DNA from 2 places in the Shewanella denitrificans OS217 genome. Region 1 is predicted to be linked to the other one. Evidence: predicted binding sites of a transcription regulator. Region 1 holds the regulator's gene; the other holds the start of a gene.

The links. The regulator MetJ, encoded in region 1, represses methionine synthesis genes. The targets are predictions, from matches to a motif close to TAGACGTCTAGACGTCTA.
Region 2: metH (methionine synthase) is a predicted target of MetJ. The motif match lies at 12,039-12,056, and genes of this name have one in related genera.

Annotation. Positions count from the first base shown of each region.
Region 1 covers NC_007954.1:694,232-710,718, forward strand. The annotation lists gene SDEN_RS03185 (DUF3703 domain-containing protein) at 1-221, shown strand, start outside; gene SDEN_RS03190 (TonB-dependent receptor family protein) at 292-2,424, opposite strand; gene SDEN_RS03195 (AraC family transcriptional regulator) at 2,682-3,431, opposite strand; gene SDEN_RS03200 (sulfite exporter TauE/SafE family protein) at 3,565-4,449, shown strand; gene SDEN_RS03205 (hypothetical protein) at 4,612-5,265, shown strand; gene SDEN_RS03210 (sulfite exporter TauE/SafE family protein) at 5,298-6,029, opposite strand; gene metJ (met regulon transcriptional regulator MetJ) at 6,132-6,446, opposite strand; gene metB (cystathionine gamma-synthase) at 6,647-7,819, shown strand; gene SDEN_RS03225 (bifunctional aspartate kinase/homoserine dehydrogenase II) at 7,830-10,271, shown strand; gene SDEN_RS03230 (alanine/glycine:cation symporter family protein) at 10,600-12,087, shown strand; gene SDEN_RS03235 (PepSY-associated TM helix domain-containing protein) at 12,917-14,560, opposite strand; gene SDEN_RS03240 (hypothetical protein) at 14,557-14,856, opposite strand; gene SDEN_RS03250 (TonB-dependent receptor) at 15,260-16,487, shown strand, end outside.
Region 2 covers NC_007954.1:1,279,637-1,296,123, reverse strand. The annotation lists gene SDEN_RS05870 (hypothetical protein) at 1-174, opposite strand, end outside; partial or broken gene SDEN_RS05865 (ISAs1-like element ISSde9 family transposase) at 522-1,645, opposite strand; gene SDEN_RS05860 (hypothetical protein) at 2,065-2,484, opposite strand; gene SDEN_RS05855 (hypothetical protein) at 2,718-3,776, opposite strand; gene SDEN_RS05850 (hypothetical protein) at 3,783-4,832, opposite strand; gene SDEN_RS05845 (MBL fold metallo-hydrolase) at 5,334-6,302, opposite strand; gene SDEN_RS05840 (DUF1330 domain-containing protein) at 6,362-6,664, opposite strand; gene SDEN_RS05835 (alpha/beta hydrolase) at 6,909-7,598, opposite strand; gene cobO (cob(I)yrinic acid a,c-diamide adenosyltransferase) at 7,893-8,504, opposite strand; gene SDEN_RS05825 (adenosylcobinamide-GDP ribazoletransferase) at 8,735-9,523, opposite strand; gene SDEN_RS05820 (FecCD family ABC transporter permease) at 9,750-10,799, opposite strand; gene SDEN_RS05815 (ABC transporter ATP-binding protein) at 10,796-11,719, opposite strand; gene metH (methionine synthase) at 12,216-15,941, shown strand; gene SDEN_RS05805 (SEC-C metal-binding domain-containing protein) at 16,445-16,487, opposite strand, start outside.

The sequences.
Region 1 (16,487 bases):
AGGCTTATGTGATTCCGCATACCCAATCCCATTGGTGGATGCTAAAAGTGGGCCTAAAAACTCATGATGCCAGAGAAGTGTTAGGTCAAATTCCCCGTATGTTAGCCTCAGTAATTTTTTCTCGCATTTGGGTGCCTGTGGGTAATACCGGTGGCGCCAAGGTCAGTCCCTTCGAACCTATGGCTATCCCAGAAGATTTAAAAGCTATTTTACAGAAATAGCTTTCATTGCTTTAGGCTTCCATGCTTTTGTGTTTTGATTTAGATTTTGATTTAGATTTTAGTCAAAGCCCTAGAAGCGATAACCTATGTCTAGGCTCAATGAGCGCCCTGGGGCTGCAACTCGTCCAGCGGGAGAGACATCTAAACCTCTAAAGTAATAGTCATTATCAAACAGGTTGTTAACGGATAAACCGACCTTAAGGCCTTTATTGTCTTGTTTAAAAAACTCGGTACTTATGTTGAAGTTAATCACAGTATAAGCGGGGACTTCGCCTTCAGTGCCTGAGACACTTTCGGTGACAGTGTTGGCTAAATCGGCGAAGGATTGACTGTAATAGTAGGCCATTAAGCCTAAATCTATATCATCAATACTGTAGAGCGCACTGGCCGATAGCTGATGCTTGGAGACTGAAGGCAGTTCATTACCCGCATACTCTCCATCAAGCTGCTCGGTATCCAAATAGTTATACGCACCGCTTAAGGTTAGCTCAGGTAAAGACAGGGGGGAATAAGTGCCTTCTAACTCAATACCTTGGTTTTTGGTTTGCCCAATATTGACGAACATGCTGATATTTCTGTCGTATTCGGCTTTGTTTTTAAAGTCGATGCGGTACGCTGCTAGGTTAATATTGCTGCGCTCTGTGGGAGTAAAACGAATGCCGGCTTCATAGTTCCACGAGAGTTCAGACTCAAGGGTCTGGCCTTTAGGCCAAAGCTGTGAGATCTGCGGCGTTCTGAGTGAGCGCTGAGCATTGGCATAAGCAAACCAAGCGTCAGTAAACTCATAGCCTAAAGTGATGCCGGGAAGCAGCTCAGTAACATGGTTATCTTGGCTATAATCTTGACCTAGGTTGGTAAAGGTCATGCGTACGTCTTCGTATCTCAGCCCTGGGGTAACAGACAAGCTGTCATCCAAGAAGCCGATTTTGTTACTGATAAAATAGGCCATGGCATCTGTGTCCATCTGCCAGTCACGGGGGCGCACTGCGGCTTGGGTCGATTTTTCTATGTGGTTGAGTTGATAGGTAATATCTTCGTTAACGTAACGGGCTCCCGCGATAATATGTTGGCTCACGTCACCATCAATAAATAGGCTCATTTTGGGCTCTATGCCGACCACAGTGAAGTCACGGGGGGAATTGCGCAAGTGAGTGGCTTCTTGGGTGGTGTCGCTCCAGCTGCTGCCTAAATTACCGTCGGTGTCTTTGTTTTTATCGTAAAAATCCCATTGAAAATTACGTGAGCTCTTATTGCCAAAGGCCGTTAAGTCGAACTCACCGTAGTCTATGGTGTCTGAGCCCGCGAGCACATGGCTGTATTTCATCGATAGGCGTTTAGTGTCGGCCTTAAACTCATCATTGGGACGCAGGGATTGTTGGCTGTCTGCTTCATAGGCTGCGGTGTGCAGCGCGCCTGGCAACTCAGAGAAAGCATCATAATATTGCAAACTGGTATCTAGGCTATTGCGCTCATCGATATTCCAGACGGTTTTTAACAGCAGATTTTTGATGTCTGTGTCTGAGTGCTCACGAAAAGACTCGCCTTTAGTGATATTGCCATCTAAGCGCAGGGCGAAATCATCATTCACCGCGCCGCCTGTGCTGATATTGGTATCAAACAGGGTTTGGCCTTCACCAAAGAAGGTCATGCGTTCATGCAAATGGGTTTCCCAATCATCAGGGATAGGCTTTGAAATCAGGTTAATCACGCCGCCGACATTATTCGGGCCATATTGCACCGATGCGCCGCCGCGAGCCACGTCAATCCTATCTATCATAAAGAGGGTTGCAGGAAATAAAGATTGGCCCGTGTGCCCATAAGGGGCGAGTGTCATGGGGATACCGTCCAACAGCACTTGAGCATAACCACTGCGACTACTGTCTAATCCTCGCACCGAAATATTCGGCAAAATGCCGGTGCCGGTTTCATCTTTAATTTTAAGGCCGGGTACTTGTTGCAATGCGCTATCTATGGAGTGTACGCCGGTGCGCTCTATTTGATCTGAGGTGATGATGGAGCGGTTACCTGTGTAGGTTTTTAAGTCGGCAACTTCTGAGTTACCCAATACGCTACCGCTAACCACTATCACTTCGGGTGTCGATTCTATTTTCTTCGCTTCTGCAGCCACAACTGTGGCGGTAAAACTCATGGTAATGGCCATGGCGACGCTGGTTAGTCTGAAGCGATTTTTTGAGTTTAACATATGTAATTCCTAGGTTTATTGACTCTGTTTTAATACTTGAAGAGTAATAAGTCTTAAAGCGAAAGGAATATACTATACGGTAATGAGAATTGTTAGCGTTTATGGGTGGGTGGCATTGAATTAATTTAATGTTATGTCCAATGTTAAATTCTTAATAGTTAAAAAGTCGCTAGGAAGCAGTATTAGTCACAGCGCTAGTTGTGACTTAACTTTTTTATCACAAAGGTAAATTTACGGTAAGGATAGCATTAAGGGGATTATTTACGATAGCGGGCTGGTGAGTCACCGGTTTGCTGCTTAAACATGTGAATGAAGGCCGAAGGTGAAGCGTACCCTAGGCTGTCGGCGATATGATTGATGCTATGACCTTGAGCAAGCAAGCTTAATGACAATTGCAGATTGAGACGTTGACGCCAATGGCGATAGCTTAAGCCTGTTTCGGCCTTTATTAAGCGGGATAGGGTGCGTGATGATGCCCCCAGACGCTGGCCCCAAGTGGCAATGTTGTCCTGATTGGCGGGGTTGTTTTGCAGTTCACCAAAGAGCTGCATTAGTTTGGGGTGGCTGGAATAGGGCAAATGAAAGGGGGCATTTTTCGCCTCACTGAGCCAGTCTCTGATTAATCTTAGCAACCTTCCTCGAGGGCCCTGCCAATCAAAGTCGCTGGGTATAAGGCGCGCTTCTTGTATTAAGGCGTGTAAAAACGGCGCCACATTGAGTACGCAAGATTGCTCGGGCAAGGCTTGGCATTGGGACTCGTCAAGGTAGAAACTGGTTAACCTCACCTCAGTAATGGCAGTCACGCTGTGGCTGATGTTGGAATTCACCCACACCCCTTGTTCCGGCGTGACTAAATATCTGGCGGCGGGCGTGTTGACTGCGAGCACCCCTTGGCTGGCATAGACGAACTGGCCCCAAAGATGGCTATGGGACATGACATGGCAATGGGCTTGCAGCTGCCGATTAACGACAGTGATGGGCTGTAATAACGGCCGAGTCGATTCCATGGAAGGAGCGATTGAAGCAAGTTTTGGCATAAAGTCGATATTTTGTGGCAATTGGTCGATATTAAGACGCGCTAAAGTTCAGTTAGGATAATGCCTATCATTAACAAGCACGTCTATAGGACAGAGTGTAATTATGGAATGGTTAGGAATTTATCTTATATTGGGCGGCGCAGTGGGCGTTATGGCTGGGCTCTTTGGCATTGGCGGTGGCGGAGTCTTAGTCCCGGCCTTTGTGAGCATTTTTCTAGCCCAAGGTATGCAAAGTCATTTAGTGATGCATTATGCCATCGCCACTTCAATGGCCTGTATCTTGGTGACCTCTTTTGCCAGCATGCGAGCACATAATGCCAAAGGCACAGTGCAGTGGCCGATAGTTAACTCTATGGCCCCTTGGATAATACTGGGCACCTTTGCAGCAACCTTTATTGCAACCGCGCTAAGTACCCAAGTGTTGGCTGGTATTTTCTCTGTGTTTATGCTGAGTGTGGCTATCAAGATGTTAAGGCAAACGAGTTCAGGGCAAGTTCACGACAGTAAAAGACTCACCCCAAGCAGTATGGGGCTAGCTGGGCTAGGCATAGGCGCGATTTCGGCCTTAGTGTCTATCGGTGGCGGTTCCTTAACTGTGCCTTACTTGAGCAATAGAGGCATAAACATTAAGCATGCCATCGGCACTTCGGCGGCCATAGGCTTACCCATAGCCATAGCGGCGAGCCTAGGCTACTGGGTTAATGGGCTGACATCTGCTGAGGCAGCACAAGAAATGGGTATTTATGACATAGGCGCTCAAACCCGCGCTGTAATGGGAGATGGCTGGTGGCAAGTGGCGGCTCAGAGCCTTGATATGAGTTTAGGTTTTATTTCGGTTCCGGCGGCGGTTTGTGTGGCATTTGGCAGTTATTTCAGCGCTCCCTATGGGGTTGTGCTCGCCCATAAACTGCCGGTAGGCTTGCTTAAAAAGCTATTTGCTTGCTTACTGATTATCCTCAGCCTAAAAATGTTTTCCAGCCTAGTGTAAAAAATGGGGAGAGAAAATGAATGGATAGAATTTTTTATTTTTAAAATATTTTAAAATCAATGTTTTAATTAGTTTTTCACTATCTTCTTATGATTCTCTGCTGCAAACTTTTATTTGCTGCTATCTTTAATTGACGTCCCCCGTCGAGCTTAAGGAACCCAGATGAACTTCACTCAAAAAAGCGCTATCTTGAGCCTAGTTTTTCTCAGTTTCTCTCCTCTGTCTGGGAGCTGCGCCCCTCTGGAAGCCGCCACCTTAATCAATCAATCCCTCTATGGTTTTAAACTCTCTATAGTCAATATGCCTGTGGCTTCTGAGGGCTATTTTTTTAACCTTGGGGGGAGTCATGGTGATAGTCATAGTCAGGCGCAAGGCACAGGGCTTATCTTGAGTCGCCCCCCATTAACTCATGATGTATTAACCCCGTTAGCTGTTAACTTTCTGGATGGTGCGGGCTATCAATCCGAGTCTCGATGGACCCTAAGTTATGAATTCGATGACTTTGCCTTGTCATTAGGGGCTAATATTAATCAACCCTTCTATGCGGACTCACCGCAAATGTTTGAGCAGGCTAATCAAATGCAGGATTACTCCTACTTCAAGGTCGGTGAGCTAAATGTAGGCGGGGAATACAGGCCGATGGATTGGCTGACCTTTTCATTAAACTTTCACCAAGGTATGGCTGATAACGCTCAAGATGTGTTTGCCCTTGCGACTAAGTTGGATCTTAATCGCAGTTTTAGTGTGCAATTTATTGGTTTGCTGGGCAGTGATACCAGTAAAGGGGCGCTGTTAAAAACCTCATACCATTTTTAACCGCAATAGGCCGTGATGTCAGTGATTTTGTCTTAGTTAACTAGCGTCAGCACAGATTGTACTGTCAGCACCAAGGCGCTAAGGCTACAGAGGATTAATGTCGCGCTGCGAGTCTTTTGTTTATCAACTCTGCCCACTAATCTTCCCGCCACAAGAAATCCGAACACCACAGACGGCAGCAGCATGCAGGCAAGCCATAGATGACGCCAGCTCAATAAACCTGTGACGGCCAAAATAATTAACGCGATAAGGGAACTGAAGATAAAAAACGCGGACAAGGCGGCGCGAAACTGACTGGCATCTTTTCCTGAGAGTAAAATGGCCATTGGCGGCCCACCGATGGCAGCGATATTGCCAAAAATACCCGAAATAATCCCCGCAATAAATAAACTGGTGCGATTCACTGGCACGCTGAATTTAAACACACTCAAAATCACGGCAATAGCCACAATGGCGGCGATCACTAAGCCTAAGACGGCTTGTGGCGCTAAGATCAATAAACTTGCCCCAAGAAAGCCCCCGGGAATACGTCCAAGTAACGCATATTGCAGGCCATTAAATTCTAAATGGCCGCGCTCGCGGATCAAGGTGAGCACAGAGATGGCAAAGCCCATCATGATAACGGGTGCAGGTACCAGATCAGGCTCAACAAGATAAAGTAGCGGACTGGCTACGACGGCTAAACCAAAGCCAATTAGACTTTGAGTGATGGCGGCAAAGAAGATAATAATCGCCGCTAGGGCAAGGCTCAGGGGATCGATGATCAAGGAGAAGGCCTAAAGTAAACTTGCCGAAAATTTGGGTTAGCGCATTGTTAGCCAACTAACCCTGTGTTACTTGCTAGGTATGACTTTGCTTAAGCGGGTTTATTCTAACTCTTCCCACTCTAAGCCCATAGCTTCCATCATTTTCTTGGCTTCACTGGGTATACCGTCAATTTGATCTTTTGATAGATCCTCATCATTGGGAAGAGGTTGCCCAGTATAGGCATGCAAGAAGGCTTCACAGAGGAGTTCACTGTTGGTTGCGTGTCTTAGGTTACCCACCTGGCGACGAGTGCGTTCATCTGTCAGTACTTTGAGTACTTTTAACGGAATAGACACAGTCACTTTTTTTACTTGCTCGTTCTTTTTGCCATGCTCGGCGTATGGGCTAATATATTCGCCATTCCACTCAGTCATTAACTCACCCTTAACTTGAAATTCGGTGCAGATTTTAACCCCTTACAGGCCACAGTCAAATTATTGCTACTATTTGTTGTTGATTGCAAATAGATTTCTTTACTTTTGGACGTTTAGATGGCTAAAGTGCTTGACCAGGCCTAGACTTACGCGTAGATTTAGCCATCTAGACATCTACACTGCAAATTGATGGAGTCCACATGAGTCAGCATAAATTAGCCACCTTGGCCGTTCGTCACGGCATAGAGTCGGATACTCAGCATGGATCTGTGGTGCCACCGATTTATTTGTCGACCAATTACAGCTTTGAAGGGCATCAACAGCCCAGAGAGTTTGACTATAGCCGCTCGGGCAACCCAACGCGTAACTTATTGGCAGAGGCGCTGGCAAAGTTAGAGCAAGGTCATAGTGCAGTTGTCACTTGTACTGGTATGGCGGCCATCACCTTAGTCACCAGTTTGTTAGCCCCTGAAGATGTGTTAGTCATCCCCCATGATTGCTATGGCGGCAGCTACCGATTGTTTACTCACTTGGCAGCTAAGGGCAGTTTTAAGCTCGTGGTTATCGATCAAAATGACGCTAATGCATTGGCAGACGCTCTGCAGCTTAAGCCTAAATATGTTTGGCTAGAAACTCCGTCGAATCCACTGCTTAGGGTGGTGGATATCAGCGCAATTTGCCAACTGAGTCATCAAGTGGGCGCTAAAGTGGTGGTGGATAACACCTTTCTTTCCCCTGCATTGCAACAGCCATTAACCCTAGGGGCTGACATAGTGGTGCACTCCACCACTAAATACATTAATGGTCATAGCGATGTTGTTGGCGGCGCCGTGGTGGCTAAAGATGCCGACATTGGCGAGCGACTCGATTGGTGGGCAAATACCTTAGGTTTAACCGGTAGCGCGTTTGATAGTTACCTGACCTTACGTGGACTTAGAACATTAAGTGTACGAATGCGCCAACATCAGGAAAATACCCAACTAATTATTGAGTCCTTAATTAACAGTCCAGTGGTGAATAAGGTATATTACCCAGGTTTAACAGCCCACCCAGGTCACGAAATTGCATTAAAACAGCAACAAGGTTTTGGTGGCATGGTAAGTTTTGAGCTTAATGGTGGAGAAGCAGCACTCGTGGCCTTCTTAAGTGAGCTTAAATTATTTAGTCTTGCCGAGAGCTTAGGGGGGGTGGAGAGTCTGGTTGCCGTGCCAGCCACCATGACCCACAGAGCCATGACGGCCAAGGCCCGTGATGAGGCTGGCATTAGTGACACATTATTGAGATTATCTGTCGGCATCGAAGATGGCGTTGATCTTGTCGCCGATATTGAAGCAGCCTTAGCCGCTGTTGCAACACTGAAAGTCGTTGTTTAAGGAGTTAGGAATGGCGCGTAGTCATTTACATAAGTTTGGTGGTTCGAGTCTTGCTGATGCTGACTGCTATCGCCGTGTCGCTCATATTCTGTTGACCCATGGTCACAGCGATGACTTGGTCGTGGTGTCTGCTGCAGGGAAGAGCACTAACTTCTTATATAAATTATTGGATCTGCGCGATACAGGCCAGCTATGGCAAGAAGAGTTACAGGTGCTGATAAGTTTTCAGCAGGCACTCATAGAACAGCTGTTATCAAACGAGCAGGCGCGGGATCTGCGCGAGCGCTTATCTAACGATAAAGCTCAGTTGGCGAGTTTGCTGTCCCTTGAACAGCGTAACGAATACCAAATCAGCCATGTAGTTAGCTTTGGTGAGCGTTGGTCGGCGCGCTTGATGGCAGCATTACTGCGAGAATCGGGCGTGGCCGCAAGTCATGTGGATGCCTGTTCCATTCTGGTGGCCGATGAAGGCGCGGTACCCAAAATTCGAGTAGAAGAATCGAAAGCCAAAATCCAGACCTTACTTGCTGAACGTACTAACGAACGTCTCGTGATCACAGGGTTTATTTGCGCCAATGCTCAGGGCGACACCTTATTACTGGGCCGCAATGGTTCAGACTTTAGCGCCACCTTGATAGCCAGCCTTGCCGACATTGGCCGAGTGACCATTTGGACCGACGTAGAAGGCATATTCAATGCCGACCCTAATAAAATTAACGATGCCAAATTATTAAAAAGCATGTCGTTGGCTGAGGCGGATAGATTAGCTCGCCTTGGATCTCCTGCCCTGCATTCACGCACCTTGCAGCCGTTATTCAATACTCAAGTGAGTCTAGCGGTGCGTTCAAGTTACGCTTCACACACAGATTTCACCTTGATTGCTCCCCAAAGCTCATCGGCCAGCGCACCTGTGGTGACCAGCTTGTCGCAAGTGGTGCTGTTTAGTTTTAAGCTTGAGACCCATAACAAGATAGAGTCAGACTCTCAATCTAAGCCACAGCCTCAGTCGCAGTTTGAGTCTGTATTGGCGGCGTTGACTTCGGCGGGTCTTACGCCTTTGGCCCACTGGGAATATGGCGCAGATAAGCACGAACTGGCCTTTATGCTGGAAAATCAAAAGCAAGTAAATGCACTGCTAAGCAAGCAGGCGCCGACATTTGGCATTACTGAGCTGCAGCTTAATCTGGACTTAGGCCTAGTCGCCCTAGTGAGTGCCGATGCTGAGCATTTTAGACGCAGTTTTGCCAGGTTGTTAAGCCGTGATGCTAAGCCCATTTATCAAGACAATTTAAGCTTAGTGACCTTAGTGCCTCGGGCACAAGTGAATCTGTTAACCCAGAAAGTTCATCGCCGCTGCGCCGGTCCCAAGATGCGGATCGGGGTGTTATTACTTGGCGTGGGTAACATAGGTGAGGCCTGGGTGGATTTATTTCGCCGTGCCAATCATGCCCTTAACAATGAATTAGAAGCCAGTGTCGAGCTGGTGGGCATTGTTAGTTCGAAAAAAGCCTTGATCGCCGAGCAAGGGATTGATCTTAACCATTGGCAGCAGATCTTTGCGGAAAAGGCGTGTCAGTGGCAATACGAGCAGCTGTTTGAGCGCCTAGATAAGTTAGATTGTGATGAAATAGTGGCATTAGACATCAGCGCCAGCGCCAGTTTAACCTTGCAATACCCAGAGTTATTCGCTCGAGGTATTCATGTGGTCAGTGCTAACAAGCTTGCGGGTTCGGGACCTTTACCCTTCTATAAAGAATTAAAGCAGCAACTGAGTAATCGCAGACTGTTCTGGCGCTATAACGCCAGTTGCGGCGCGGGTTTACCTATTCAACATGCCCTCAATGATTTACGCAATAGTGGTGACACCATAGAGGCGGTTGGCGGTATTTTTTCAGGCACCCTATGCTGGTTATTTGAAAATTTTGACGGTAAAAAATCATTCTCTGAATTGGTACTTGAAGCCAAGTCTTTAGGCCTGACGGAGCCCGATCCTAGGGATGATTTATCTGGCCGTGATATGCAGCGCAAGTTGCTTATTCTTGCCCGTGAAATCGGCCTTGGTATCGAACTTGATGATATTAAACTGCATTCTTTAGTGCCAAGCGAACTAGTGGATTTACCGCTGGATGACTTTTTAGCTCAAATTCGCTCTCTAGACAGTGATATTTTGCAGCAATATTTAAGTGCTGCCGAGCAAAACAAGGTGCTGCGCTACGTGGCTTCATTGGACCGAGTCGATGGCAAACTGCAAGCTGAAGTCGGGCTTAAGTGGGTCGACAGTCATCATCCTTATGCCAATCTGACTCCTGGTGACAATGTGTTTGTTATTCGTAGTGCTTTTTACCAAGGTAACCCACTGATCATACGTGGGCCTGGTGCAGGCCGAGAAGTCACCGCCGCTGCGATTCAATCGGATCTGGTGCAGATCTGTAAGGATTTACTGCAAGAGTAAATCCTTGAGTATGTTTGCATCTCGGCCAATTGCGCCGATATAACAGGATGTGAGTGTCATGTAACGAGTGAGACTCATAAGATTAGAACAAACATCAGTACACTCAGTGGCTGGTGTTTTTTTTGGGTATTTTTTCAGCGTCTCTATAAAAAAACACCTATTGATAACCTAAGCTAAACACTTTTAACTTTTAAGTTACCCCCTAGCTTGCTATCTTGCAGTGTCATTGAGGCGCTTAACCTTAGTTTCTACTCTGCTATTGAGTCCTAGAATGCTGGTCGTGCTAATAAATGCTTGGTTAAAACAATAAAAATAGGAGTTATTAGCTATGGATCAACTGGTGAGCACTATTAATGGGGTGATTTGGAGCCCTGCATTGATTTTCCTCTGTTTAGGGGTGGGGTTATATTTCACAATTCGTAGCCGTTTTGTGCAGTTACGTCACGTGCCTGAGATGGTGCGCTTGATATTTGATGGCAAGAGTAACGCAGCGGGTGTTTCTTCATTTCAAGCCCTAGCCATGACTTTGGCTGGCCGTGTCGGTACGGGTAACATAGCCGGGGTGGCGACAGCCATTACTTTCGGCGGCCCTGGTGCCTTGTTTTGGATGTGGATGGTGGCCTTCTTTGGCGCCAGTTCAGCGTTTGTGGAATCGACGTTAGGTCAAATCTATAAAGAAAAAATTGATGGTGAGTTTCGCGGCGGCCCAGCGTTTTATATTGAAAAGGGCTTAGGGATGAAATGGTACGCATGGATTTTTGCGGTGGCGACCATTTTTGCCTGCGGTATTTTACTTCCAGGTGTGCAAGCCAATTCAATCGGCTCAGCATTAGAAACGGCCTTTGATTTAAGCCCGGCAGTGACAGCGGCTCTAATAGCCTTATTGCTTGGCTTTATTATTTTTGGTGGTGTTAAGCGTATCGCCCATTTTGCCAGTGCGGTAGTGCCTTTTATGGCGCTGGGTTACATCATAGTGGCCTGCGTTATCATAGGCATGCATATAGAACAGCTTCCTGATGTCATTATCTTGGTGGTTAAGAGTGCCTTTGGTTTAGAAGCAGGTTTTGGCGCCATCTTAGGTCTGGCTATTATGTGGGGGGTTAAGCGCGGTATATATTCTAACGAAGCAGGTCAAGGTACAGCGCCTCACGCCTCTTCTGCAGCAGCCGTGAGTCATCCCGCCAAGCAAGGCCTAGTACAGGCGTTCTCTGTGTATATCGATACCTTGTTTGTGTGTTCTGCAACGGGTTTTATGTTGTTGATTACGGGGCTTTATAATGTTCAGGGGCCAGAAGGTGAGGCGATATTTACCGGTATTGCCGGAATAGCCGCAGGACCTGGTTACGTGCAGACTGCGATGGAAAGCATGATGCCAGGTTTTGGCAATATGTTTGTGGCGATAGCCTTATTCTTCTTTGCCTTTACCACCATCATTGCTTACTACTATATTGCCGAAACCAATATTGCTTATATTAATCGTCAGGTGCACCGCCCTTGGTTAACCTTACTGCTTAAGTTTGCCTTAATTGCGGCCACTGTGTACGGCACTGTCAAAACCGCCGATCTTGCATGGGGTTTAGGTGACATAGGTGTCGGCCTGATGGCGTGGCTTAACATAGTCGCCATTTTACTTCTGCATAATAAAGCCTTTGCTTGCCTTAAAGATTATGAAGCGCAAAAAGCCCAAGGCTTAGATCCCGTCTTCGACCCTGAAGCCATGGGGATTGAAAATGCTGATTTTTGGGTAGAACGTAAGAAACAGCATCAAGCAATCGCGGATGAAGCCGCCAAAGCACAAGCTAGCAATACGCCGTAAAAGACTTTTTTTCGCCAACAAAAAACCAGCATTAATTGCTGGTTTTTTACTTTTTAGGCATCTGTACTACCACAGGTAATTCATTATCTACTCATGGTGCGAGGCATCAAATGGTATAAATCTGAGTGATATCAAAATGTAACTAAACGGCGTGATAAATACCGTAAAATTTATACAGAAAATGCGGCATATTTGTTTGTGAGTGCTATGCTGAATTATGTGCCTTGGTGAATTTTTATTGTTGAACGCTTAACCTTGTACGCTAAGGCCAATGGGTTGTTCAAGTTGATTTGATTCTGGACGAGGCCACAGTGCTCGCGAGCAACTCATCTCTCATCGTGGTAATACTTAAAGTGCAAGTTGAAAGTGCAAGTAAAAAGTGCAAGTGAAAATCTAAATGCTATAGGTTCAGTTGTTTAACCCTAGTGAGGAGGTATAGGCGATTACGAAAGTACACAGCAAACCCTTTATCCAATAGTACTTAAACCGGTATAAGGAGTTAAGCAAGTTAGATTGATAATAGCGTTTGAAAACATAGTTAAACCTTTACTCAGCTATATGCAGAGTTCAACATGGCCAAAGCCATAGATGTCCCAGCAACACAGTTTGATCGATAAACTGCTCGCAAGAAAGGTGTTATGAAAGCCTGTTAGTGTAAGACAGTAAGACAGTAAGACAGTAAGACAGTAAGACAGTAAGACAGTAAGACAGTAAGACATAGTCTACATTCATTATTAACTTACTTTAGGAGGACATAACAGTTTGATAAGTTTCATTACAAACCAGCGCACCTTAGGGTGCGCTTTCTTTTTAGACTATTTTAATTTTTTTAAGACTGCTGACTTGCAGGATTTGACTCTAATCTTGATTCTGGTGTTTTTTCTAAGCTTGAGCTGTGAGCCGTTGAGATAGCCCAAATACTGTTTGGCTCTCCATAATAGGCGCGCTGTTGCACTTTTTTAGCCCCTAGGTAGAAAGCAATAGCAAACAAAGCTGCAAACACGTCAATAAGATAGGATGATGGTGCTCTAATGCCTTCAGAAAATAGGCTTGGCAATAATACGGCCAATAAACTGGTAGTAGGAATTAACAGGCAGCTTAAGAATAGTGCATAAAGTAAATGAATTGCAGCGCTGGCGGTACCCCTAATAAAGCTGTAACCAAGGGCGCTAAAAAAGATGCTGTAGTAGCACATCATATAATAAGTGTTAACTTGCTCGGCGACTAAATAGAGCCATTTAGTGATTAAAAAACTGCAAGCTACCCCTAGCATAGAGCCCAAGCATACCCCTATGGTTAATGCCCCCATGAAGCGGTTAGCGCGGCTCTGAATGGACTGTTTTTGTCTACGCTTTTCTAGCCAAAGTAAATTGCCACTGTAAAATAAAAAGGCCCCAAGTAGCCCAAGTATAAAATACACCAAGCGGCCAAAATTACCGGCATAATTTCCAAAGTGCAGCGCAAAGAAACTGGTTACTATTGGGTCGTAAATCGGCCCATTTTCTAAGCTTGCGGTGCTAAATTGCACCTCCAAGGTATAAGGATGCATATAAATCACATCGCTATAACCAGAGCGCATAACTTGAGTGTCGCTGGTGATATTAATGGCCAGCGCAGGACCCGGTGAAGACAGATTAGAAAAGGTTAAAGATTTGATGTCATAGCCATCAGTGATTTCAGCCACTTTATTGATATAAGTCTGGATAGAAGGCAAGTCACTTATTTTATAGATCATAGCGCTTCTTTGCGGCCGTTCAAATAATGGCTTATCACCATAAATAAGCCCAAGCCCGCCATAGGCAAAATCATGAAAGGCAAATACCACAACAGTCCAAGCAATAATCAAATGAAATGGGAGACTGATAACGCCGATGAGATTATGGCTATCCAGCCAGAAACGGCTAGCTCCTTTATTTTTTCTTAAGGCGAACAAGTTTTTCGTCAATGTGGGCAGTAAAAAAATAACGCCTGACACTAAGGCTAAAAAATACAAACCTGCTGCAAGGCCCAAGATCAGCACCCCAACCTCGAAATGGTCAACCTCACCCAGGATCCCAGCGGTGCGATGTAGCTGATCGATTAAGCTGCCTAATTCATTCTGAGCATGAGTCTGGCTAATAATTTTATCATTATCATCAAGGCTTGCGTGACTGCGGATATCATCTAAGCGGATCCCGCGTCCTCCACCTTGTGTATACCAACTTAAGGGTGAGGTGTCCCCGCTAAGATCAACAATAAATCCCTGCTGAGTTTTAGGATATTCTTTAAAAGCTTGGGAGATTAAATTGTCTAATTTAGCCTGCGGGATGGCAGCTAAATGCTGATGAACTGGGGTGGCCCACTGGGTAATTTGTGGTTTAAATAATGATAATGCCCCAGCGTAAAAGCCAATAAAGAGCACTAATCCAGAGAGGATGCCCGTCCAAGTGTGTATGCTTTGATAGGTACGAAGTATGTCAGAGCGAATTTTCATGATAATAGCCTCGCCACTAAGTAACCTAAATAAGCCACTAGATTTGCCCCGCCTAGATAGCACAAAGCACTCCATCGAGTTTTGAACATAAAGCTGAATGACAAAATCATTAGCCAGAGCAAGCACAGCATCCACATATTAAATTGCACTTTCACCGGTGCATCTATTCCTCCTGGGCCTTGCCAGGCAAATATCCCGATTAAGGCATAGGCAAGGCTTAAGCCTAAAATCAAGGAAATAATAGTTTTTGACCACCAATGAGGTTGGATTTTTTGATTGCGATAGGCCTGGATCATTGGGGACGTTCCGAGTTTTTTAATAGGCTAAGAAAGGGAATAGAAATCAAGTTAGTGAAGCTTATCAGTAGCCAAATAAACAGTGCCGATGGCGGATGCAGAGCCGTTAAAAGCGGCCATAGGGAGAGAAGAATTAACAGGCAACCTAAGATTAGAAATCCCTTTGTGAGTCGCTGTTTAATCATCTTTTGATGTCTGCTACTGAGGTATATCAGTACAGAACCCAAAATATTTAAGGCTATTGCAGCAAGTTGAAACATGACGACTCAATTTCCTTATGTTTGAGTATCGAACGGCAAATATAATATTGTAAATGAGAGTGATTTGCAATTGCGTTTGATGTAGCTTGTGGGGCTTAAAATAGTCAGGCCTAGCTATCACCGAGAGAATTTTGAGGTATATCATGGAACAGAAAATGTTTAAAAAGAAACTTTTAGTCGCAGCAATACTTTGCACTCCAATAATGTCTCCTGTAAATGCCGCCGTAGATGCGCAGCCGATGAGATCGATTGAAGTGATTAAAGTCGTAGGGGAGAAGACCGAGCGTAGCTTGAAGGATACGACTTCTTCGGTTTCAGTTATTGATGAAGACAAACTTGCCAGTGGCCAATACTTATCTGTATCAAATGCCTTATCTGAAGTGCCGAACCTAGTGACCTTAACGGGTTCAGTACCTGATATTCGCGGTATCTCTGGTAATGGTTCAGCCACTGGATTTAACTCATTTACTGGTGGTGCTAAGGCGAGGGTTTCAACCTTAGTTGATGGGGTGGCCGAGCCGTTTGTGGCCGATATGACCGGTGATAGTGGGCTTTGGGATATTGAGCAGGTAGAAGTGTTTCGCGGCCCGCAATCTACTATCAATGGCCGCAATAGCATAGGTGGCACCATATTTGTAAAAACCAAAGATCCTACTTTTGATTGGAATGGCGCTGTGCGAGGGGGGTATCGCAATCAGCAAGATTACATCGACAGTGCAGTCATGTTGTCTGGTCCCATTTTTGAAGACCAACTTGCCTTTAGAATTTCTGGGCAAAACTTAACCGGTAACACCTTTAACAAAGGTGAGGTTTACGCTGGTAACCCTGCCCATTTTGATCTCAATGAGTTAATTAGTCGTCGTTGGCGAGGCAAGCTATTGTGGCAACCCACAGGCGCTGATAACTTTACTCTGCTCTATAGTTTTACCTATAACGATGAGAAAGGGGATACAGGGAGAAACTATTTCTCTGGTGATAATCCTTGGGCATACAAGCCGCTATTTCAGCGCTACATTGAAACAGAATCTAATACTCATTCTGTCAAAATAGATTACCGCCTAAATGATGATTACTCTTTTGATTTGCTAGCGGCTTATATCGATTATGATTGGGGTTTTGAGGGCTATGAATCCGTAGCTGCAGCTGAGCAGCAGGTCATAATGCAAGATAAGAGCTACACCTTAGACGGTAAGTTTAATTTTGGATTGCAAAACCCTGAATTTAATGGTTTTGTTGGTTTATCTTATTATAAGCGTGAACAGGATTTTAGCAGCTCTGGTGGCGTAACTTATGTGGGTGACGACAGCAGTAGCTCGCATTCTATTTATGGTGAAGTGAGCTACGCCTTAACAGAGCAATGGAAAATTATTG
Region 2 (16,487 bases), 590 kb from region 1:
TGCTGATAAATTAATCGGTGCTACATTAGCATCAATTTGATTTTGTAATAATTGGTTTTGAGCTTCTAACGCGGCAACGACATTATCGTTATTATTGTTATCTTCAACCTCTAAACAGCCGGATAAAGAAAGTGCTGCAGAAACAGCTAACACTATTTTAATATTGTTTGACATCAAATACTTCCTATATTTGTTTAATTTCTTTACGCATTTACTTTTGTTAATATTTTCATAAAATTGTCAATACGTTATTTTTTCTATAAACGTAAATGCGACAGGGTAACTGGGTGGCGGCAGGAATGTATCAAAGCCATTACAGCACTGCAATCAATTTATAAAATAAAGATTAAACTTATATCTTATCTAAATGGACTGGGGACATAGACGTGTACTCCCCCTCACCTGACTTCTTCTAGGGCACGGCATTGCTCAGTTTTCGTTAAGGTCTGTCCAAAGTTTAGGCCTAATTAAAAAGCGTATGACCTTCCATGAGTGCGGCAGGGCAACCGCATGAGTGTTCATTATTTAGTCGGTGCGCATAATCCAGCGATTAACACCTTCTCCAGAAATGCTGGATTCATTAAACAACGCTTTCGTTTACCAACAATACTGAGCTTTGTCGGTTCTTTTTGCAGCATGTTTAGCGACATGTGCCTTAAGTAAGCGAGATTTTCAGCGCCGTTATTTTTGTAGATCTGGCATTCATCTTCGTTCATGCTGACATCCAAGACCCAGTGCATTGACTCGATCCCCCAATGTTCGCGAGTCGCACTTAAGGCTGCTCTGCTGATAACACTTTCGAACTGATATAGTAACGATATTCAAGGCTCGCCGTCTTACCTTTAACAGCCCTAAAGCTTTCAACCATAACGATGGATTTGAGTGCTTCCCAATGTGTAAAATCACCGTCAAGCTCTGCTGAGCTCAACACAAAACAGGCTCGATTTTCTATACGACCATGGCTTTTTTCTATATTGACATGGTCATCACTTAAGCCAGCCGAACGATGCGAACTAAAGGCTTTATTTATTGCTTTAGCTAAGTTGCCTTGATTGTTTTTTACCGCCAATAGGTAGTCACCACCTTTGTCGATAATCGTTGTAGCAATAGCCGTTTGACAGCCCATAGCATCGATTGTCACTAGCGCTCCGCGCAGGTCTAGCATTTTTAATAGGGTTGGAATGGCTGTGATTTCATTACTTTTTTGCTCTGCTTTTAATTGACCAAGTACCAACTTATTCGCTGAGGCATAAGCGCTTATCATGTGAATAGTACTGCTTCGATCATCGCGATTATATGACCCACGTAGCGTCTTTCCATCAATCGCAATGACTTCTCCATTAGTCAGCTGATGAACCGACTTCATCCATGCGAGAAAGCACGCATTAAAGCTATCTGGCTCAATCATAGAAACTATCCTAGCAATGGTATCGTCAGCAGGGATCCCATCGATGAACATTTTTTGTTTTTTGAACCAAGAATGGTGACCAAGAATGTATTCTCGGATCTCGAACCAGCCATTGGAACTCGCAATAACAGCGCACAGCGAACCGAACAGTACATCGAACAGGGGATAGGTAACTTTTGCACTTTGGCGATGGTCGTCAATGGCACTAAAATGCTGCTTGAATGATTCGATATACATGAGCTGACTCCTGAAAAAGGAGTATAAGATCACAAGCACGTGATCAGGTCAATATTCTTCTAAAATCGCTCAAATAACGTTCACGATCTGGCCTTGATGAGTGCGGCCTGTTAAATCTCTATAAAGGCAAGGTGAACGTCTACGAAGGCAACTTCAGCGAATACTCCACTTGGTTAAAAGCCACCTACGGCGCCGACATCGTCGAACCCCACCGCCTGAAATACAAGCGCATGGTGAAGTAAAGCTTCTCCTGCTTCGATATTAATATTGAATACTTATCTCACGACGGGATAAAACAAATAAAAGGGCATCGAATTCGATGCCCTTTTTTATTCTGTGTTTGCTCACAACGTCAAAGTACCCAAAACAGATTAATTACCCTGTCACAACGTCCCACAAAGTAGGTCATGACAGTATCTTTACTCAGTAATTGTTGGACCATTTTGAATAAAGTCGAGCAAGATACAGTGAGTACTTTGTACCTGTCCCCAATTAAAGCCATATTTTTCCATCACAGCCGGACTTGTAATTCCTCGTTTTACATTATTATCAATCAAGAATACCGTGGCATTACACTGTGCGAGTATTGCGCCATTGGTCATGTCAGGGCCTCTTGGAATATTGATTGAGTCAATACTGACCGTAACTTCGCCAGAAAATAAGTTATTAAATGTTTCTGGGTTTGGGATCCAGCGGCGCTGACCTTGATCAATTAAGTAAGTTTCTGCTTGGCCTGGGGCTCTTACTCGAACACCATTTAATTCATTATAATCTGCTGCATAAACATTAAGGCTGGTGAAAATAATAAATCCTGTTACAGCTGATTTAATTAGGTTCATAATGTGTATCCTTTATGGTTGCTTTGAAGATGGAGAGCTTCCATCTCTCAGCTCACTAAGTTAATCATTAATCCATTCACTACAACCACAGAGGCGATACATTTACGCTACAAAATCATAACTGTTTTATATGCAATAAAACCTAACAATTTAACGCCCTATTATAGACAGTTAAACCCTAGCTTTTTAAAGTCTGAATTCAATATCTAAGTCCACCAATACAAAGCTCACCACTATTCTCCTGCCATTTGCTTTAAAAACTCTAGCCGTTGTAATTCTTGCTCGTCCGGCTGCCAGGGTTCATCGGATAACTGTTCTACGGCAAAGTCCCCGAGCTCAAAGCTGGGTTTTTCGCTATTGCCATAGCGAGTTAACTCCCCAGGCACAGCAGGGCGGCGCTCTAACACAAAAGTGGTCAATGTAAATGGCCCTGAATGGTTTGAAAGCACGCCTTTGTAGGCTTTAAGCTCCATCGAAGTGCTACCTTCGGCAAGCTTCTTCGAGCTGGTCAGTAGTGCTACTGGCTGCTCATTTTCACGGTAAAGGTTTGCCCGTAAGCGGTAGTAGCCCGCCTTTTTAACCTCAATACTCACCGGAATTAACATGTCACTGCCTTCAGCGCTCATGTCGCCCACCCCGGTAATCGTTGCCGTGGGGTAGCTGTATTCTATGCCAGTGGAGAGGGTTTGCTGTTTGCCTTTGGCGCTGAAGCTGAGCCTGACTTCCAGTGGGCCGTCCCATTCTTCTTTGGGCTTAAGCTGCGCTGTCCAATCGCCATCTGTGGTTTGCATCTCTTCCTTGGCTAAGGCATCCCCCCCTGCGCCCTGCTCACTAAGCAAGGTGACTTTTGCCTTCGTTACCTGCATACCATCCACAAGGAGTTTAACCACCACAGGTTCTGGGTAACTGAAACGATACTTAGGTAAGACTATGCTGGCACTCCCCCCTTCCAACATGACTGCCTGAGGCAAATAGTTATTTGGGTTAAGTAAATGAGTGTCTTCTGCGGTTAACGGCACTGAGTATGACGGCTGGGATAACTCACTGGCGTAAGCTTTGGCCAACAATGAAAAGCTTTCGCTGATAGACTCTGGAATAATTTCGACCTCGCTCACATCCTTTGGTTTTATCTTATTCACTGACGTTGTGGTTGTAACGTCTTTGACAGTAGGCAAAGCCAAAACCTCAGCTGGCGCAATTGCCAGTTGAGGTTCGGGTTCAGAAGCCAAATACCAGAACCCTGCTAGACCCACTAGCAGAGTGACAACACTGATGATTTTTTTATGCTTCATAATCGCTTAGTTTGCCGCCTGATACACGAGTGATGACATGCTGGTATTGCCTGAGTTACGCACTAAGCGATAGCGCGAACTGAACACCCACCAACCGCGTTTCTCTTCATAGGTAGTAAACTGCAAATTATCCCCATTGAGATAATTAACACTGCTATTGGCTGTAGTCACCTCATCTTTAGCGCTGTTAGTGATAGTGTCACCATGGCTATAACCCTCGCTCATTAACATAGGATAATGGTAAGGCATAAACTGGCTTGGGCCGCTGACCGAAGTGAGCTTGCCATCGAACGCCACTGTGCGAGAACAGCTGTTGTAACTGCCAACCGATGCTGCGCCGCAGCTAGAATGGCTGGCAACGACGCCATCATCTTCGCCGGGTAAAAATGCCCCTGTCGCCCCTAAGAAATCAGAACCCGCTCCAGCAAAACGCAGGCGTGGCACACGGCTAGTGGGAAACGCAGCCAGCTGGCGAGCACTATTGACTCGTAAGTCATTCAACACACCTATGGTTGAAGGTGTCGGGGTCATGCCAAGCCATAAAGATACGGCAAATCTTAAGGTGGCATCGATAAGGCCTGAGCCGTTAGCCACATTCACCGCCAAATCGGCCAACTCAACCCCACCACCGGCGCCAGCAAAGTCAAAGGTGGCAACTATGTTCAGTGGTTGCAGCCCCGCATTTTGCAGCCACAGTGCTTGGTTATCGATAATATAACGGGTGACTAAATCGCCGGTAGAATGGGTGACAAACACGCAGCCACTGGCACAAGTCCCAGCCCGTGACATTTGCTGTAACTTAGGCCACACATAGTCGCTGGTGATTTTATTGGCGATACGCTCTTGTGATGGCCAGTCAATGCGCTCATCGGCGCGATCGCGCCAATATTGGGCCCAATATTGGCCGCCGTTTGTACGAACTTGCTCCCCTGTGGGTCTACTCTCTAAATTGTCGGCTTGAAAGCCATGCACTAGCACCACTGGATAGCCACCCACTGCGGCTTGCGCTGCGCCACTCAGTAAGCCTGCTAACAGCAAAAACGTCGATTTTCTCATTAGGTTGTCCTTCTCATTTTTCTGCTACTGCGGCCTTAACGGCGCTAGCATTATTGTTATATTTATAGTGTTAAACACAGGAGTCTTGTTACTGCCCATCAACAACATAGAGCAGATAAAAAACTTTGCAACTACTAAAAAAAGCCCCTTTTGGGGCAAATAATCGGCCTGCGTTTGAATGCAAAAAATGCTAACAAGAGTAGATAAGCTAAGGGGTTTATTCTAAATGATTTACAGCTAAGATTGAGTCAAGATGGATTTAACAAAACGTTAACACTGTCGTTTTAAGTTATTACTCTATCTATTTTTCATCAAGGACACTTTTTTTGATTTCAAGACTAAAAAGCATCATAGAGAACAACTATGAGTCAGTCACCTCATGGGAGGCAGCCTGGTGGATTGGCTATTTATCACTGAATGTAAAACGAGGCTAGGCTTGTACCTATAACAAAAAAACCGCCGATAGGGCTATCAGCGGCTTTATCTCAAACTTACTTAAGACTATTCGCTGATCCAAGTGACGATATTAGTGAGGGTTTTCTGAAAAAATCCCATGGGTTTAATCATGACATAGCCCAAATTTAGCTCCCGTTCATCAGTATTTTCTTTAAGCTGCTTATTTAGTTCATTTAAGTGTGACACACTCAGATCCAGCGCCGCTTCCTCTGGCTGATATTGGCTGCCTATGGGGTAATAACTGCCCCCACTACGCTTCATCTCTATGTGAGCCCCCATAATGGCTGCAATTTGATTATTGGCAGCAAAGCTAGCCAATCTGTCTATGCTACTTCGATAAGCATGCCAGTCTTTCACATAGACCAAACCTGGATAAAGGGTATCACCAGTCATTAACCATTGAGTTCGTGAGTCATAAATACTAATGGCCTGCGCTTGATGCCCAGGGGTTGCCATCACAGTCAGCATTCTGCCACCGAGTTCTAAGGTCTTAGTCCCTTTGGGCCAATTATCGAAACCAAAATAGTCTTGCACCGCCTTAAGGTTTGGCTCTATGACAGTGACCTTAGTTTGCCCCTTGAAATAATCATCCCCTCGATAATGATCCCTATGACCGTGACTGTGGGCAAGCAGCATATTCCTCGCGGAAAATTCGGCCTTACCTAGCTGTTTTGTTAGTAAGGTTTCAATTGCTTTATAGACAGAATGCTCCGCTTCATCCAGCGCTCCAGAGTCCAACACCAGAATAGTCTCACTGCCCACCAGCAAGTAAATGAAGGGCGCTTCGAAGGTTAAGCATTTATTCTGCCGTAAGATAAAGGTGTTTTCATCATGCTGATAAACATCAAGGTTTGCCGACTTATCCGTATCGCAATCTACTGCGCCATGGTGCCACTGGGTTTTAGCAAGGACTGACTGATAGGGCACAGTGTCATTAGCCGTTATCTTGGCCTGTGACTGAGCAGAACAGGCCGACAAGAGCAAGATGCTTAAACTTAAAGACAGTGATTTCATGTTATTTTCCTTACGTTTTATAGCCCAAGTAACACAGTTCACCGCCAGTAAGGATCCCGTTAATCCGCTTTCAAATAACTGGCGATAATGCTGGTGCTTAATACTGAACGAGTAAAATAGGCATGTTTCACTTCAAGATAGCGAGGATCGCTAAAGAATTCATTCATGTGAGCTTCAGTGGGAAAATTGATGGTAAACAGGCGATTTATTGGCGCCTCACTGGGGGACTTCAACACTTCAGACACTCTCAAATCGTAACCGAAGTCACCTCCGAATTGAGTTAAAATCGGCTTCATTGCACTGCGATATTGATCATAAATCTCATTATCCGTAACCGCTAATCCCACTAACATCTCAAACATCAGCATCCCTCAATTCATCGTTTTTTATTAAGCTTAAAGCTAAACTAGTGCCTTTTTAGCGCAAAAGCTTACCCTTGACATTACTGCTTAGGGAGTGGGTTTTCAAGATAAAACCATGAAATGAGGGGCCATAGAAGCGATTAATATGTAAGCAAATTATTCGCCTGTGCAGAACTGTGCTGAGCTACACCGAACTGAACTAAGCCGAAATGGGCTGAACTGGGATTAACACAAGATAATCCCTTTACTTAGCACCTTGACAGGGTAGTTCAGTCTTCAAAAAAGCATGCAATTGTCGCTCGATTTCAGCCTTAAGCCAGACTGGGCCAGCATCATACATGTCGTTATGGCGTGACCTGGGAATACTAATGATACAAAGCCCTAAGGCTTGTTGCTCATCAGGAGTTGGCAATACGTCTTTGTCGGCGGGGAAGTCACTGCCACGAATGGATAACAACTTGATAGCAGCGGTCTTAGGCAGCGGCACGCGGCGGCTGTCTAAGGTGATGACTGTTGAGATAAACGCCTCATTTTCAGCCAACATCTCATTGGCAAGCCAGGCTGAGATATCGCCACCATTGGAGTGGCCAATCAAGAGTAGGTGATCAAAATCAAACCCTGTCATGGTCTGTTTAAGTTGCGAGCGAACAAAGCGCAATGTGTTAGCGCCTCGCTGCCAGTTTTCACTGCGCGTTTGGTATAAATTTCCAGTCACAGATAAGGGAGGGTCTGTCGGTAACTCGTGACCCACGGCGACGACTAGATAACCTAACTCGGAAAGGCTAGTCGCCAAAAAACCATAATCTGTGTGCAGTAAACCGTAACCTGCACTAAGGATGGCCACTGGGCAAGGTGAATTCACGCAGTTTTTGTCATCAGCCCATTGCGGCGGGTAAATCGCAATAGGGATAGCACGCCGGCGCTGTTCGTCCATCAGCAGCTCCTTGCTAGGTTCGCGCAGCTGTATTTTGAAATTGCCCTCTTGTGCCATCAACCAAGGGCTGGGTAAGTAAAGTGCCACTAGCAAAGTGAAAAAAAGACAAGCTGACAAGAAAGCAAGTTTGAGCGTGAAAACTGAAAAGTGAGGCATGTTCACCCCTGAAGTAAATAATTGTTATTTTGAGAAAAATGGATAAATAATCCATAACCAATAGTGAAGTTTAACCACTCACTACTTACCACTCGCACTCAGCACTCAGCACTCAGCACTCACTATTATCCATTAACTCTAGTAATCAAACCCTTCCTGAGCGGCGATACCATTGTCGAAGGCATGTTTGACTGCAACGATTTCACTTACCGTATCGGCAAGCTCTATCAAGGTTCGGTGACAACTGCGACCGGTAATGATCACATGCTGCATAGATGGGCGGTTATTTAACGCCTCGATGACCCGCTCAAGTGGTAAGTAGTGATAACTTATCATATAGGTCAACTCATCGAGCATCACCACATTAAGGCGCTCATCTTTGAGCATGACTTCAGCGGCTTGCCACGCTTCTAAGGCGGCGGCCGTGTCTTTGGCCTTGTCTTGAGTGTCCCAGGTAAAGCCTGTGCCCATCACATGAAATTTCACTCCGGCGCCTTCAAGCAGGTTACGTTCGCCGCACTCCCAGTTACCTTTGATAAATTGCACCACCCCGGCCTTATGACCGTGCCCGACGGCGCGGGCGACTGTGCCAAACCCTGAAGTGGACTTGCCCTTGCCGTTGCCAGTGAGCACCAATAAGATGCCTTTTCTGTCCTGGGCGGCGGCAATTTTGGCATCCACTGCCAGCTTCACTTTTTGCTGGCGTTTCTTATGACGATCGGCATGAGTATCCACAGATGTTGTGCTCATAGGGCTCTCTGGCGTCGTTTCAGGAGCCGACTCTAACTCGAGTGCTTCTGGGCTTGAATGCCTGTCATGGTTTGAACTCACTGGCGGCTCCTTGCTTTGTTTATCACGAAATAAGGTGGGCATTAATAGCATACATTTGAGCACGCTATTAATGTTTGTGTTGACGACTCAGTTGAGTCGATGAGATTTTTGTCACTTAAACTTAAACCCTCAAATCTAAACACTCAACCTTAGGCACTTAAGCCAACGGCAAGAATAATCAAGTAACACATGATTTCACTCACTTGCTGGGCCGCATCTAAGGTATCTCCAGTGTAACCACCAATCTGACTTCTAAAATATTTGCACAGACAGAAACGCAGCGCCCACAAGGAAATAAACAATACGAAGGCCGCTAAGCCATTGAGCCAAAACAGCACAAAAATACCACTGGCCAGCAGAATAAATAGATCATTCAATGATTGGTCATGGCTTAATCGCTTACCTTCTTCAAGTTCAAGATCGGTGACGTATTTCACGCTAAAAATCAGGCTTGCCGCCAACACTCGGCTCAAAGTGTGAGCCACAATAAAACCAGTAATCGCCGCCCAAGGACTAAATAACGCCAATTCCACCAGCAGTTGCCACCTGAGCAATAAAATCAACGCCAACACTATGGCACCATAGCTGCCAAGGTGGTTGTCTTTCATTATTCGAAGTTTATCTTCAAACGTCTTGCCACCAAGGAAACCATCAGCGGTATCGGCTAAGCCATCTTCGTGGAAACCGCCAGTGACCAATACCCCAGCCACCATGGCTAAGAGCACTGCGACACTGGTAGGCAGCCATTGTTGGGTGAACCAATACACAAGCGCACAAATAAGACCAATCAAGAGCCCGACGAGTCCAAAGTAACGGCTGGATTTTTTAAGCTCATTATCATCCGCGATGACCCAAGAAGGCGTGGGAAGTCGAGTAAAAAAACCTGTGGCAACAAAAAATAAATTCAACTGTCTTAGCCAGTTATATTCATTCGACATTCAAGATGTTCCTTAGTTAAACAAAAAAGTTAAACAATAAGTTAAGCATTCGACAAGTATGAGTTAGTTTTTAGTTGTTCATGTCTTGCTAGGCGGCTGTATTTTACAAGTAAAACCGCCTAATTACTCAACAATTTAAGGTTTTTTCCATTACTTTTACTAATATCAGCCCTAGTAATTAGCCGCGCTTGCTGTAATAACTGAAAACGATAGTCTTGGCTTTAACTCAGCGGCGCCCACGCAAAACCACCAAGAAAAACACACTGCCAATAGCGGCGGTAATAATGCCTACGGGCAACTCTTGGTTTGCCAGAATACAGCGAGCAAACACGTCCACCCACAACATAAATAGCCCGCCAACTAAGGCGATTAAGCCAAGGCTTTGACTGCGGGGCAATAACAAACGTACCAAATGCGGCACCATCAAGCCCACAAAGCCTATGCCGCCACAGCTGGCGACTAAGGTCGCCGTGAGTAGTGAGCATAGCAGCAAGACGCCAAGGCGCAATTTGACCACATTCACCCCTAAAGTATGGGCGGTTTCATCTCCGGCCAATAAGGCCAGCAGTTGACGTTTAAGGCCAACAAACACCAAACCGCACAGCAGCACCACGGCACTTGGCAAGATAAGCGCGCTCCATGTTGCTTTGGTAAAGCTGCCAAGGCTCCAAAACAGCACTGAGGCCGCTGCCTGCGGACTTGAAAAATACAGCACCAAACTGGTCAAGGCGCCAAACATAAAGGAGGTCGCCACCCCAGAGAGCAACATGCGCTCTACTTGATTGCCCCTGCCAAAACCTGACAGGCTTAGCACTAAAAGAATAGACAGACTCGCACCAATAAAGGCCCCAACAGACAAAGAAAGATGGCTCCAACTCAAAAAGCTGCCGCCCGCCATCATAAAGGAAGTCCCCATCAGGCTCATCACCACTACTGCGCCAAAGGCCGCCCCTGAGCTTATGCCAAATAAATAAGGATCTGCCAAAGGATTACGGGTCACGGTTTGCAGCACACTGCCCGCAAGGGATAACCCTGCCCCAGCCACTATCGCTAACAAGATGCGCGGAAAGCGCAGATCCATCACGATACGCTCGATTAACGGGCTCACCTCTCCAAGGCCAAACAGGCTGTGGGCTAAAGCGGCAATCACTTGACTGAGGCTAATATCGGCGGCGCCGAAACTTGCGGCAAATAGCGGGCTGACTATTACCAACAAGAATGCCAGCAAGCATGTGAGCAAGCGTAAGATTAATTTAGGCCAGCTCTGAGTCATCATTGCTCTGCTCCATCAAAACCACCAGCTCTTTTCGCAGCCCTTTCCGCACCGATTAGATGGGCCGTCGCAGTGGATAAGGCATGAGCACTGGCATTGTAGCCATAAAAGTAACTGATCAAAGGCTGACCATGCTGAGGATGAGGGCGAATATCGCAGCAGACCCCAAACACTTCACTTATGCGCGCGGGAGTCAGCACCTCATCAGGACGACCTTGAGCCACCAAGCGGCCTTGATGAATAAGCAGCAGTTTGTCGCACAGGGCGCTGGCAAGATTTAAATCATGGATGGAGGCCATGACGCTTATACCTAAGCTTTTGACTAGTTCAAGAATTTGAATTTGATAACGTATGTCTAAATGATTGGTGGGTTCATCCAAGATAAGCAGTTTGGGCTGCTGCACTATGGCTCTGGCTATCAAGGCGCGCTGCTTCTCCCCCCCTGACAATTGGCTAAAGGCTTGCTCTGCCTGCGTCTCAAGCCCGACCTTAGCTAAGGCTTGATCTACCCGCTGTTTATCCTCAGAAGTTAAGCCATCAAACAAGCCTTTGTGGGGCGTGAGCCCAAGGCTTACAACCTGCACTGTGCTCATGGCAAACTCAGCCGAGCCTTGGGCTTCTTGCTGCACCACGGCAATCAACTTGGCAAGCTCGCGAGAGGAATACTGGCCGAGATCACGGCCAAACAGCTCAATTTGGCCATCACTTGCCTTAATAAACCGATAAAGGCAGCGTAATAAGCTGGATTTCCCTGCGCCATTGGGGCCTATGAGCCCCAGCATGGTGCCTGCCTCTAAGTTGAAACTCAGTTTATCCAGCACCTGCTTGTGCCCTGCCTGCCAACTGAGATCGGATACCCTTAAGACCTTATCTTTCAATAAGCCAGTTTGGCTATTCTCAGCTAATACTTCGCCATGATTCATTTGGCTTTCTCTGGCCCCTTTTGTTAACCGTGTTTTTGAACCGCGCTCTTTTATTTAACCGAGCTCTTTATTAACCGCACTGATTATTAACCTCACTGATTTAACCGCGCTCTTTATTAACCGCACTATCATTAATCCTGCATTCTGTTCATCAGTGAGCCATAACACTCTTGGGCCTAAGTGTACGTTATATGCCATGCAAGTCATTAATAAAGATGACTTAAAACTTATCCCTTCAACTAATATTAAACGGGCACAAACCTAAAGCATGCCAATATTACAGTTTGTGCTTGCTCTCGGTGTTAAAATCTGACTATTATAGCCATCTAGACGTTTAAACACCCAAAACTAGTTCAATCTCAATCCTGTGTGTCCTGCTGAACCCGAACAAGAAAAGCAGATACCAAAAACAGCAGATGGAATTGAACAGTAGAAAGTTGCTAGATTTTCGTCGTTATCGCGTCACTTATTTTATGCAGTAAAAGGTAAACAATCCATGGCCACAGCAGCACACAGCACTACCTTAGTCCAACTCACTGAATTATTAGCACAGCGCATAGTGATGCTGGATGGCGCCATGGGTACCATGATCCAAGACTACAAGCTGGAAGAAGCAGATTATCGCGGCCAGCGCTTTAAGGATTGGCACTGCGATGTCAAAGGTAACAATGACTTATTGGTGTTGAGTCAGCCGCAAATCATCAAACAAATTCACCTAGATTACCTGCTCGCTGGCAGTGACATCATAGAAACCAACACCTTTAACGCCACCACTATCGCCATGGCCGACTATGACATGCAGGCATTGGCGGCTGAAATCAACCAAGTGGGCGCCCGCCTTGCACGGGAAGCTGCCGATGAAATTAGCACGCAAACTGGCATTCGCCGTTATGTTGCTGGGGTCCTTGGGCCCACCAACCGCACTTGCTCCATCAGCCCAGATGTGAACGACCCAAGCTTTCGCAATGTGAGTTTCGATCAACTCGTTAAGGCCTATCTTGAGTCCAGCTTAGCCTTAATCCAAGGCGGCGCCGACATCATCATGGTGGAAACCATATTCGATACCTTAAACGCCAAGGCGGCGCTGTTTGCCATCGAAAAAGCCTTCGATGTTTTAGGTGAGCGCTTACCTGTGATGGTGTCTGGCACGATAACGGATGCCTCGGGCCGTACTCTCACAGGGCAAACCACAGAGGCCTTTTATAACTCACTGCGTCACATTAAGCCCATTTCCATCGGCCTTAATTGCGCCCTAGGGCCAAAAGAGCTGCGCCCTTATGTCGAAGAGTTAGCAAGAATTTCAGAAACCTATATTTCAGTTCACCCTAACGCTGGCCTGCCCAATGAGTTTGGCGGCTATGATGAAACCCCAGCGGAAATGGCTGAAATTCTCGCTCAATGGGCCGAAGAAGGGCTGGTGAATATCGTTGGCGGTTGCTGCGGCAGTACTCCAGCTCACATTCGCGCTATCGCAGAGGCGGTAGATAAATTCGATGCCAGAGCCTTGCCTGATATTGCCATCGCCTGCCGCTTATCTGGCCTTGAGCCCTTGACCATAGACAGTAACTCCTTATTCGTGAACGTGGGCGAGCGCGCCAATGTGACAGGCTCTGCCAAGTTTTTGCGCTTAATTAAAGAAGAGAAATTCGAAGAAGCCTTAGATGTGGTGCGTGAGCAAGTGGAAAACGGCGCCCAGATCATCGACGTCAACATGGATGAAGGCATGCTAGATGGCGTGGCGGCCATGAGTCAGTTTTTAAACTTAATTGCCTCTGAGCCCGATATCTCACGGGTGCCCATCATGATTGACTCCTCCAAATGGGAGGTCATAGAAGCCGGGCTTAAGTGCGTGCAAGGCAAGGCCATAGTCAACTCCATTTCCATGAAAGAAGGCGAAGCTGCCTTTATCAAACAGGCCACCTTAGTGAAGCGCTATGGCGCCGCCGCTATCGTGATGGCGTTTGATGAAGACGGTCAGGCAGACACCCGCAAGCGTAAAACCGAGATTTGCACCCGCGCCTATCGCCTCTTGGTGGATGTGGTGGGCTTCCCTCCCGAAGACATTATTTTTGACCCTAATATTTTCGCCATCGCCACCGGCATCGATGAACACGATAACTACGCGGTGGACTTTATCGAGTCCATCAAAGACATTAAGGCGAACCTACCCCATGCGATGATTTCCGGCGGCGTCTCCAACGTGTCCTTCTCATTTCGTGGCAATAATCCGGTGCGCGAAGCCATACACGCCGTGTTTTTATACCACGCCATTCAAGCGGGCATGGACATGGGCATAGTTAACGCCGGTCAATTGGCGATTTATGATGATATCGACCCAGAGCTTAAACTCAGGGTCGAAAACGTGGTGCGCAACTTACCTTGCCCAGTGGCGGACTCCAGTAACACAGAGCAATTATTAGAAATCGCCGAGCAGTTTCGCGGCGATGGCAGTCAAGAGGTCAAAAAAGAGGACTCAGCCTGGCGCAGTTTGCCGGTGGCAGAGCGCTTATCTTATGCCTTAGTGAAAGGCATCACAGAATTTATCGATGAGGACACAGAAGCTGCACGCCTTGAGTCCGTGCGGCCACTGGACGTCATCGAAGGCCCCTTGATGAATGGCATGAATGTGGTGGGCGACTTATTTGGCTCGGGCAAGATGTTCCTGCCGCAAGTGGTCAAGTCCGCACGGGTAATGAAAAAAGCCGTGGCCTACTTAAACCCCTATATTGAGCTTGAAAAGGTTGAGGGTCAGTCCAACGGCAAAATCTTGATGGTGACGGTAAAAGGCGATGTGCACGACATAGGCAAGAATATTGTCGGCGTGGTATTGGCCTGTAACGGTTATGAGGTTATAGACCTTGGGGTCATGGTCTCCATTGAGAAAATCATCGAGGTAGCACGGGCTGAAAAGGTCGACATCATCGGCATGTCTGGGCTTATCACCCCAAGCTTGGATGAAATGGTGCACAACGTAAAAACCTTAATTCGCGAGGGCTTAAGCCTGCCGGTTATCATAGGCGGCGCCACTTGCTCAAAAATTCATACCGCAGTGAAAATCGCCCCGCATTATCCCCCTGGCGCCATTTATATTGCCGATGCCTCCCGCGCTGTGCCCATGGTGGCAAAGCTGATTGGCAATCAAACTCGGCAAGACACTATCGATGCCACCTATGTGGAATACCAAGAGATGCGCGAAAAGCGTTTATCGCAAACTAAGCGTAAAACCATCACAAGCCTTGCTAAAGCGCGGGAAAACCGCTGCCAACACGACTGGCAAGATTACACCCCGGTTAAGCCTAAAATACTGGGCCGCCAAGTGTTTGAAGATTATCCGTTAAGCGATTTAGTTGAGCGTATCGATTGGACACCGTTTTTCAGAAGTTGGGAGCTCCATGGCCGTTATCCTGAAATTTTAAACGACAAAATCGTCGGCGTTGAAGCCCAAAAGCTGTTTGAGGATGGCAAAGCCATGCTAGAACAAATCATCAGTGAGAAGTGGCTCACCGCCAAGGCGGTCATTGGGCTGTTTCCCGCCAATACAGTGAACTTTGATGATATCGAGCTATACGCGTGTGACGGCACTGATGAAGACCGAAGCCAGCCTATCATGACCACCCATCATCTACGGATGCAGCTTGAGCGTGTGGGCAATGATAACTTTTGCCTCGCCGATTTTGTCGCGCCAAAAGACTCTGGGGTTGCCGATTACATGGGCGGGTTTGCGGTCACCGCAGGTCACGGTATTGATGAGCATGTGGCCCGCTTTGAGGCCAATCACGATGACTACAGCGCCATCATGCTTAAGTGCTTGGCTGACAGATTAGCAGAAGCCTTTGCAGAAAGAATGCACGAGCGGGTGCGTAAAGAATTCTGGGGTTACGCAGCCGATGAAACCTTAGATAACGAAGCGTTAATTCGCGAGAAATACAAGGGCATACGCCCCGCACCCGGCTACCCGGCATGTCCTGATCACACTGAAAAAGGCTTGTTATGGGAGCTGCTCAAACCCGATGAAACGATAGGGCTCAATATCACCGAAAGCTACGCCATGTTCCCCACTGCAGCGGTGTCCGGTTGGTACTTCGCCCACCCCAAATCCCGCTACTTCGGCGTCACCAACATAGGTCGCGATCAAGTGGAAGACTACGCAGCCCGTAAGGGTATGAGCGTCACAGAAACCGAACGCTGGTTAGCACCAGTGCTAGACTATGATCCTGAGTAAAAGGTGAGCCCGAGTAGGGATTGAACCTGAGTTTGATCTTTGAAATCGGCCAAAAGAGCAAAATAAAATGGGTGATAATCGCTAATATAGATATTTGTCACTCACTAAATTTAAGCGTGCCTTAAAGACTAAATAGCATTTATCTAAATAATTCCAGTACAGGCTTGCCAGGGTGTTCACTTGCCGACACGCGTGAATACTTCCATGTAGCTCGCTTCGACGTCCTGTCTCAGACGGTCGTCTCGCAAATCACCATGGTTCACCTCTTAAACTCAGAGGTACCTGTCAGCTCCAGAAACTTAAAGGCAGCCATTTAACAGAATTTAACAATGGGGAGATTACCGCACGGTTAAACTTTTAGAGCTCACTCGTCGTATCAGCAGAAAAGCGCTTTAGCTTAACGAAAAAGTAAGTAACTCGTTTTTTGACATAAGTACATTAGATGCATAACTTTAATGTGAGGGATTTTGATTAGAGAAAGTATCTTTAAAATTTAAACATTGTTAAACCCGTTCAATTGAGACAAGAGAGCTAGATATAGATCGA